DNA from 4 places in the Dongia rigui genome. Region 1 is predicted to be linked to each of the others. Evidence: predicted binding sites of a transcription regulator. Region 1 holds the regulator's gene; each other region holds the start of a gene.
The links. Region 1 encodes PhoB, which activates phosphate uptake and scavenging genes when phosphate is short. Its sites were predicted from a motif close to TNTCATAAAACTGTCA; they were not measured.
Positions count from the first base shown of each region.

Region 2: SMD31_RS10365 (PstS family phosphate ABC transporter substrate-binding protein) is a predicted target of PhoB. The motif match lies at 1,542-1,557, and genes of this name have one in related genera.
Region 3: SMD31_RS20400 (RNA degradosome polyphosphate kinase) is a predicted target of PhoB. The motif match lies at 1,455-1,470, and genes of this name have one in related genera.
Region 4: SMD31_RS06760 (DUF2794 domain-containing protein) is a predicted target of PhoB. The motif match lies at 1,086-1,101, and genes of this name have one in related genera.

Region 1 is NZ_JAXCLX010000001.1:1,582,926-1,585,124, forward strand. Features, by position in the region: gene SMD31_RS07395 (CHASE2 domain-containing protein) at 1-468, shown strand, start outside; gene phoB (phosphate regulon transcriptional regulator PhoB) at 613-1,335, opposite strand; gene phoU (phosphate signaling complex protein PhoU) at 1,355-2,068, opposite strand; gene pstB (phosphate ABC transporter ATP-binding protein PstB) at 2,082-2,199, opposite strand, start outside.
Region 2 is NZ_JAXCLX010000001.1:2,213,134-2,215,332, reverse strand. Features, by position in the region: gene SMD31_RS10370 (YciI family protein) at 52-348, shown strand; gene SMD31_RS10365 (PstS family phosphate ABC transporter substrate-binding protein) at 443-1,465, opposite strand; gene SMD31_RS10360 (HD domain-containing protein) at 1,701-2,199, opposite strand, start outside.
Region 3 is NZ_JAXCLX010000004.1:341,431-343,629, forward strand. Features, by position in the region: gene SMD31_RS20400 (RNA degradosome polyphosphate kinase) at 1-1,308, opposite strand, end outside; gene SMD31_RS20405 (SixA phosphatase family protein) at 1,473-1,997, shown strand; gene SMD31_RS20410 (CYTH and CHAD domain-containing protein) at 1,994-2,199, opposite strand, start outside.
Region 4 is NZ_JAXCLX010000001.1:1,473,323-1,475,521, reverse strand. Features, by position in the region: gene SMD31_RS06770 (tetratricopeptide repeat protein) at 1-453, opposite strand, end outside; gene SMD31_RS06765 (hypothetical protein) at 669-1,046, shown strand; gene SMD31_RS06760 (DUF2794 domain-containing protein) at 1,166-1,501, shown strand; gene SMD31_RS06755 (GcrA family cell cycle regulator) at 1,756-2,199, shown strand, end outside.

The DNA of each region.
Region 1 (2,199 bases):
TGCGTCGGCAATATGGGGTCGAAGCAGCGCTTCGGCTATTCGGCGCTGGGCGACACGGTCAACACCGCCTCGCGCCTGGAGAGCCTGTCACCGGCCTATTTCGTCGATCTGGTGCTGGGCGAGGAAACCGCAGCGGCGGCGCCCGATTTCGCCCTGCTGGAGCTGGATCAGGTGCGTGTCAAAGGCAAGAACGTGCCGGTGCGCATCTATACCGGTTTGGGTGATGAAAAGGTGGCGCAGTCCAACAGCTTCGTCGCCTTGAAGAGCCTGCACGACGCGATGCTGGCGGCCTATCGCCACCAGTCCTGGTCATCGGCCAAGGCGTCGCTGGCGCTGGCACGCGAGGCGGCACCAGAATCGCTCGGCCGTTTCTATGACATGTACGAAGCCCGCATCGCCGAATACGCCGCCAATCCGCCACCCGAAGATTGGGACGGCGTCTATGTGGCGATGACGAAGGGTGGGTAAACGAAGGCCTCCTCGCCCCAACCCCTCTCCCCGCCGCCGACGAATGTCGGCCTTTGCCGACGGGCGGGGCGAGGGGCTTAGTGCCACACTCGGTCAGAACTCCCTCGCCCCACGAAGTGGGGAGAGGGTCGGGGTGAGGGGTACTTAATCCTCGATATCGAGGGCGTAACCGGCCGACCGCACCGTGCGGATGAGGTCGGGCAGGCCGTCGACATTGATGGCCTTGCGCAGGCGCCGGATATGGACGTCGACCGTGCGCGGCTCGACATAGATGTCGCGGCCCCAGACATGGTCGAGGAGCTGCTCGCGCGAGAAGACGCGGCCCTGGTTTTCCATCAGGAACTTCAGCAGGCGGAATTCCGTCGGCCCCAGATGCAGATCCTTGTTGTCGCGGCGGACACGGTGGGTCGCGAGATCCATTTCGAGATCGGCGTAGGTGAGGTTCTCGTCACCCGATTGCGGCCGGGCACGGCGCAGGGCCGCCTTGGCGCGGGCCATCAGCTCGGAGGGGCTGAAGGGCTTGGTCACATAATCATCGGCGCCGGTCTCGAGGCCGCGGATCTTGTCGGCTTCCTCGCCCTTAGCCGTCAGCATGATGATGGCGGCGGATTTCAAATCCGGCGTGCGGCGGATCTGGCGGCACACTTCGATGCCCGAGACCAGCGGCAGCATCCAGTCGAGGAGGATGAGGTCGGGCGTTTCTTCCCGCGCCTTCACCAGCGCTTCCTCGCCATTCATTGCCTCCACAACCCGGTAGCCTTCGGCTTCGAGGTTGTATTTGAGCAACGTCAGCAGGGCCGGTTCGTCTTCGACCACCAGCACGACGGGCTTGGCACGCCCGTCAGTTGCTGCGTCACCGCGCGGCATGTCGGCGCGGCGCGTGCGTTCAGCCATGGATCGCAACATTGGTCGTATCTCCCTTGGGTCGGGTCTCGTCGATCGGCTTGCCATGCACCAGGAAATGGACCGTTTCGGCGATGTTCGTGGCGTGGTCGCCGATACGCTCGATGTTCTTGGCAATGAACAGCAGATGGGTCGAGGCGCCGATATTGCGCGGGTCTTCCATCATATAGGTGAGCAGTTCGCGGAAGAGCGAGTTGTACATCTCGTCGATGCTCTCATCCGAGCGCCAGGCCGCGATCAGCCCTTCGGCATCGTCATTGGCATAGGCCGAGAGAACCGCGCTGATGAGCTTGATCGCCAGTTCGCCCATGCGCGGGATCGACCCCGTGGGCTTCAGCGGCGCCTGCTGGTTGAGCTGCAGCGTGCGCTTGGCAATGTTCTTGGCATAATCGCCGATGCGCTCGATATCAGCCGAGATCTTGATGGCGGCGATGACTTCGCGGAGGTCCTTGGCCATCGGCTGGCGCAGCGCCAGGATCTTGAGCGAATCCTGGGCGACCGTCATTTCCAGCGCATCGATGCCCTTGTCGCTTTCAATGACGCGCACCGCCTTGTCGGAATCGCGCCTGGCCAAGGCCTGGATGGCGTCGCCAAGCTGGGCTTCGGCGCGGCCGCCCATGGCGAGGATCTGGTCGCGCAAGCGCCGGAGTTCTTCGTCGAAGCTCTTGACGATGTGGTCGGTGGCTTTCTGGGGCATGCTGCTCTACTCCTCAGCCGAACCGGCCGGTGATATAGCCCTGGGTCCGCTCGTCCTTCGGGCTGGTGAAAATCTGTTCCGTATCGCCCCATTCGATCAGATGACCGAGATGGAAGAAGGCGGTCTTCTGG
Region 2 (2,199 bases), 630 kb from region 1:
ATTTTGTCGCGCCTATCCTGCCAGCTGATGCCGCCTGGAAGGATGGTTCCGATGCTCTACTCAGTCCTGTTTGAAGACAACGTCACGCGCGCTGAGGCGATTCGACGCGAGTTCTTGCCGGACCACCTTGTCTTCCTAGAGCGCAATCGCGGCCGCATCATCGCGGCCGGCCCCTTGCGCGATGCCAGCGACGCCCCGGCAGGTGGCATGTGGCTGGTGCGCGCCGAGACGCCGGACGTGGTGGAGGAACTGGTTCGGGCCGATCCGTTCTGGCCGACGGGATTGCGGCGCAGCCATCGTGTGCTGCAGTGGCAGCGCGTATTCGGCGCCGATGTCTTTGCTGCGTGACGGCCCCAAACAAGAACCCCTCCCGCGATCTCTCGCGGAAGGGGTTTTTAGGTTGAGGCTTTTGTCACCCGATACTTAAATCGGGGGGGACGTCTTACATCATCGGGGTCAGGCTGGCAGCGCTCTGCTGCACCTTCTTCAGCATGTCGGCCGGGAAGGGGATCATGCCCTTGTCGGCGAGGTAGCCTTCTTCGCCCGCGGCCTTGTCGCTGGTGAATTCGGCGATGAATTCACGGATGCCCGGGACCTGGCCTTCGTGCTGGTTCTTCACATAGAAGTACAGCGTGCGGCTGACTTCGTACTTGCCGTCGACGATGTTCTCGAAGGTCGGCTCGACGCCGTCCATGATGCTGCCTTGCAGCTTGTCTTCGTTCTGCTCCAGGAAGGAGTAGCCAAAGATGCCGACGGCAGCCGGGTTGGCTTCGAGCTTCTGGACGATGAGGTTGTCGTTCTCGCCGGCGTCGATATAGGCACCGTCTTCACGGATCGAACCGCAGGCGCCCTTCTTGGCCTTCTCGTCTTTGATCGCGTCGATTTCGGGGACGCCCTTGCAGCCCTTGTCCATCACGAGTTCGACGAAGGCGTCGCGCGTGCCGGAGGTCGGCGGCGGGCCCAGCACTTCGATCTTCTCGGCCGGGAGGGCCGGATTGACGTCCTTCCAGGTCTTGTAGGGGTTGGCAACCAAGGCGCCGTTCACCGGCACTTCCTTGGCAAGACCCAGCCACAGATCCTTCACCGTCAATTCGAAGCGCGCATGGCTCTTCGAATTGGCGAGCACGATGCCGTCATAGCCAATCGGCACTTCCGTGATGGCGGTGACGCCGTTGGCCTTGCAGGTCTCGATTTCGCTGTCTTTGATCTTGCGGCTGGCATTGGCGATGTCGGGGCTGTCTTCGCCGACGCCGGCGCAGAACAATTTGATGCCGCCGCCGGTGCCGGTCGATTCAACGATCGGCGTCTTGAACTTGCCGCTCTTGCCGAATTCCTCGGCGACCGCGGTCGAGAACGGATAGACGGTCGACGAACCGACGATGTGCAGCTGGTCGCGGGCCTCAGCGGCACCGGCCGTCAGGATGACGATGCCGGTTGCGGCGAGGGCGAGAGAAATACGTTTCATGGCAGAAACCTTTTTTGGGTGAAACCAAGCAGGGCCGTTATTAGGTCGCTTCCATGACAACCGGTTTTCCGATTTATGACAGTTCGGTGACGCCGCCCTCGCCAGCGCCCTGATTCCCTGAGGTTTTTGCCGTAGCGGCGTGTGACTCAATGAAAAATCACGGCAGCACAGACCACCGTGACTCTTTCATGTCATCGAACTGTTGGCGTTCGGGCGAAATGCCCGGGCGCGCGCCTTACGCCGCTTCCGCCTTCACGTAGCGCGGGTCATGCGCCTTACGGCCGAAGATCTCCTTCACCAGCGGCTCCCAATAGGCCAAGGGCTTCGTCGCATAGTCGGGATCGAACGAGGCCTGGTCCCAGCTTTCGCAGAAGCGGTGGCAGGCGCCGTACCATTCATGGCCCTTGAACTGGTCGCGAGCGTTACGATTGCCGCCCAAATGATGGGCGTAATAGTACATCTGGAAGATGCCGTGCTTCTCCACCACCCAGGTAACCTCGGGCCGCACATAGGGGCGCAGCAGGCCGGAGGCGATCTCGGCATGGTTATAGGGGGCGAGCTCATCGCCGATATCGTGCACCAGCGCCGCCACCACCATTTCCGGATCGGCGCCATCGGCCTCGGCTCGGGTCGCCGATTGCAGCGAATGCTCGAGCCGGCTCACCTTATATCCTTCCAGCGATTCATCGAGGCGCGCCAGGGTCGTCATGACCCGGGCCGGCAGGCCTTTGGCA
Region 3 (2,199 bases), on a different contig from region 1:
AAAACCATAGACGACCTGCACGCCGGCACGCTCCAGATCTCGTGCCCAGCGGATATTGGCCGCCTCGTCGAAACGCGCTTTGAGTTCCACCAGCGCGGTAACCGATTTACCGGCTTCCGCCGCCTCGATCAGCGCCTTCACGATGGGGCTGTCATCGCTGGTCCGGTACAATGTCTGCTTGATCGCCACCACATTGGGATCGCGTGCTGCCTGCAGGATGAACTGCACGACCACGTCGAAACTCTCATAGGGGTGATGAACGACGATGTCCTTGGTGCGAATGGCCGCGAAACAGTCGCCCCCCATCTCCCGGATGCGTTCGGGAAAGCGCGGGTTGAAGGGCTGGAATTTGAGATCAGGCCGGTCGCCGATGATCAGCTGCGATACCGCCGCCAGACCGATGAGGCCATCCAGCACGAACACATCCTCGCGGTCGACATCGAGTTCGTCGATGACGAAGGACAGCAGGTCCTCCGGCATTTCGGCATTGACCTTGAGGCGGATCACCAGGCCACGCCGCCGGCGTTTCAGCGCCGATTCATAGTGGCGGACAAGATCTTCCGCTTCTTCCAACACCTCGATTTCGCTGTCGCGGATGAGGCGGAAATAGCCCTTGCTGATGACTTCAAAGCCCGGGAACAGCCTGTCGAGATAGAGCCCAACGACTGATTCCAGCGTCAGGAAGCGGACATTGTAGGGGTCGCGACCCGGCAGGCGGACGAAGCGGGGCAGCAGATTGGGCAGCATGATCAGCGCCCGCATCGGCTTGCCGTCACTGATCTGGCGCAGTTCGAGCACAACGGAAAAGCCCAGATTGGGAATGAACGGAAATGGATGGGCCGGGTCGACCGCCATGGGCGTCAGCACCGGAAAAATCTGGTCCATGAAATGGTTGTCCAACCACTCCATTTCAGCGCCCGTCACCTCCGACGGCTCGACGACGGCAATGCCGTTCTCGCGGAGTTCTTCGCGCAGTTTGCGCCAATGCAGCTGCTGGGTCCGCATCAATTCGCCAGAGCGCTGGTTAATCGCTGCCAGCTGCTGGATCGGGGTCAGTCCGTCGGCGGAAATGACATTGACATGCGCCCGCTCCTGCCCGCGCAAGCCGGCAACGCGCACCATGTAGAATTCGTCGAGGTTGTTGGCCGAAATGGAAACGAAACGAACGCGCTCGAGCAGCGGGTGGGCCTTGTTGCCCGCCTCCTGCAGCACGCGCTCATTGAAGGCCAGCCAGGAGAGTTCTCGGTTGATGAAGCGATTCAACGCATCCGGTTGATATTTCGGCTCGACCAATTGTGCATCGTCCACGGGAGGGCTTCCTGTACTTGTCCGGTCCTGTTCCATACCGCCACCCGCCCCAACGGCCCTGAAAAACCGCCGCTGGCGTCGGATGGCCACCTCGCCTACAGTATAGAACACTCGTTTGGTGGTTGGTATTCCTTATAAATCAATTACTTCAATTTGATGACAGAATGAAGACATTGATCCTCATGCGGCACGCAAAATCCGCCTGGGACGCCGGTGACATCGCCGATCATGACCGCCCCTTGTCGGATCGCGGCCGTGCGACAGCACCCCTCATGGGCCGGTGGCTGCACGAGCAGAAGATCGCCCCCGATCTGGTCATGAGCTCCACCGCCTTGCGCGCCACGGAGACGCTGGACCTGCTGCGCCCCTATCTTCCGGCCACGGTGCCGATCGAGAAGGCTGATTGCCTCTATATGGCCCTGCCGCGAGAGATGCTCGCCGCCCTGGCGAAAGTCAACGATGCAAAGGTTTCAACTATCCTGCTCATTGGCCACAATCCTGGAATCGGCAGTCTTGCACACTGGCTGTCCACGCGAGGTGAGCTGAAATACCTCGACCGCATGCAAGACAAGTTTCCGACCGGCGCCGTTGCCGTGATCGATTTTGACATCAGCAGCTGGCGTGAGCTGGATGACCAGCAAGGGCGCCTTCGCACCTTCAAAACCCCGAAAGACCTGGCGAAGGATTAGTCCCCGCGCCAGAACTTCTTCTGGGCGCGGAAGGTCTCCCAGGTCTCCTGAAAGCCGCCGAGATCTTGTGCGATCCTGTGCGAATGCCAGCCAAGCACGATGCCCTCCAATTGCCCCGTCTCCTGCAATGACAGGGCCCGCTGCTGACCCAGCTTGCCAATCAAATCGACCAGCAGATGCCGCCCGACAACGGCATCATTGA
Region 4 (2,199 bases), 110 kb from region 1:
TGCCAAAGCGAGGGCGGCGTCCGCCTTGCCGAGGTCGAGGGCGACATAGCCACCCATCAAGGCCGCGGCACCTTTGAGCGGCGCTTCCAGTTTCGCGTCACCGGCCATCGCGCTCAGCTGCGCCAGGGCACCTGCCTTGTCGCCGGCCTTGATCGCCTGATGCACCAGGTCGAAGCGGGCGAGGCCCGCAAACGGACCACCTTCATGGATAAGTGTCCCCAGCACGTCGCCGGCGGCCTTCGGATCCTGGTCGGCGCGCTGCAGCGCCTGCAGGTACTCGATCCCGGCCTTTTCCCGCGCGTTGCGGTCATAAATCTGCCAGCCGGTCACACCGGCCGTGCCCAGGATGACCAGCGCCACGGCGCCGTAAACCAGATTCTGGTATTTCGCCCACAAGGCAGCCGCACTGTCTCGGCGCAGATCCTCGTCGACTTCTTCAAAAATATCAGCCACTTATGACCCCTGGAGCCCGTCGGGTAATTTTATGCGGACCCGGCCTTTGGGCGGCCGGACCTTGGATTGCGGGCTAACATACAGGCAAGGCCCGCGCCTTGCCAACCAAGCCTTTGCCGCGGCTTTCCCAGGCCTGGCAGGGTGTTGGAACGGGAATTGCTTGTATCCTGCCCAGCTAGGCCTGGTTGCGAGGATCGACGATGAGGACGCTGTGGATGAGGCGTGGCCGCTTGGCGGCTCTGACGGTGGCGGCCATGGCCCTGGCCGGCTGCAACACGACGACCATTCCTACCTGGATTTCCGGCACGACCGCCTATGCCGCGGTCGAGGGCATCTCGCTCAACCAGACCGGCAAGACGGCGTCCGACCACCTCGCTTCGCTGGCGACCGGCGACGATTGCTCGATCCTCGATTACACCAAGACCGGCAAATACTGCCGGACCGCCGCCGAAATGGCGCAGGAGCAGGCGGAAAAGAACCGCCCCTATCCGGGCTATTGCTACCGCCAGCGGGCCAGCGTCGTCTGCTACAAGACGCCCGATCCCACCGCCACCGACCCGCTCGAGATTTATCCCGAGGCCAAGGGGTATTAAGGGCGCCATCCGACGGGCCCGGGGCTGGCGATCCGCGCTTTACGGATTCATGAAGTTGGGCGACACTTTCCCCAAGGCTTGGGGGCGACCCGAGTCGCCCCATGTGATCATAGGACCGAATGGCGCAGCTCGTTCTTCTTAATGATTACCGCCGCCAGGGCCGCCGGGTCTATTTCAACCGCGACGAACTCAATCTTCTGCTCGGGATCTACAGCCGCAAGGTGGCGCACGCCGTCTGGCGCGACTACGCCATCGACCATCGCTCCAACATGGCGATCTTTTCGGTCTATCGCCGGGCACAGGAGCAGCCGACCTTTGCTGTGACCAAGGTCCTGCTGCGCGGCGATAAGGATGCCAACTACATCCTCCTCGCCGGCAAGCGGCAGCTGAAATCCTCCCGGCGCCTGCCCGAACTCATCGACTTCCTCGACCGGCAGCTGAACTTGGTGGACTAAAGCCCGCATCGTCCGGGTGGGCGCTGATGTCGCGCCGGGCTTCGCGAAGTTCGGCTGAGCACCCGATTATGTGCATGACCACTATATGTTCCGATAGAATCTGCTTTTATCCACAACATTTTGAGTTTTCCCTGTTGCCTCCCCGCATCTTGTAGGGTGAAATAATCCTCACTCAACATCTTGAGCCGGCGCCGCCTTTGTGGCTTATGGCGCCAGCCAAATCGCCAGCAAAGAACCGGTGGGGAGAAGACATCATGGAATGGACCGAACAGCGGATTGAGATGCTGCGCAAGCTCTGGGGCCAGGGCCAGACGGCAAGCCAGATTGCGACCCTTTTGGGCGGCGTCACCCGCAACGCGGTGATCGGCAAGGCACATCGTCTGGGCCTCACCGGCCGCCCCTCGCCGATCAAGCGCGAAGGCACCGAAGCTGCGGCACCGCGCCGCAAACCCGCCGCCCAGCGCCGCCAGCAGCCGGCCGTTGCCGCCATGCCGGCGCCGCGCCATGTGGCGCCACAGGCCAGTGCCGCGCCGGCACCGACCGCCCAGGCCGAACCCCGCTATGCAGCGCCCGCTCCAGATCGCGGCGAAATCCGCGTCGAAGCGCAGGTGGCGGCCCCCAAGGCGCCGAGCGCACCGCGCGTTGCCGCCCAGGCGGGGTCCAAATCCTGCTCCTGGCCGGTGGGTGACCCCAAGCAG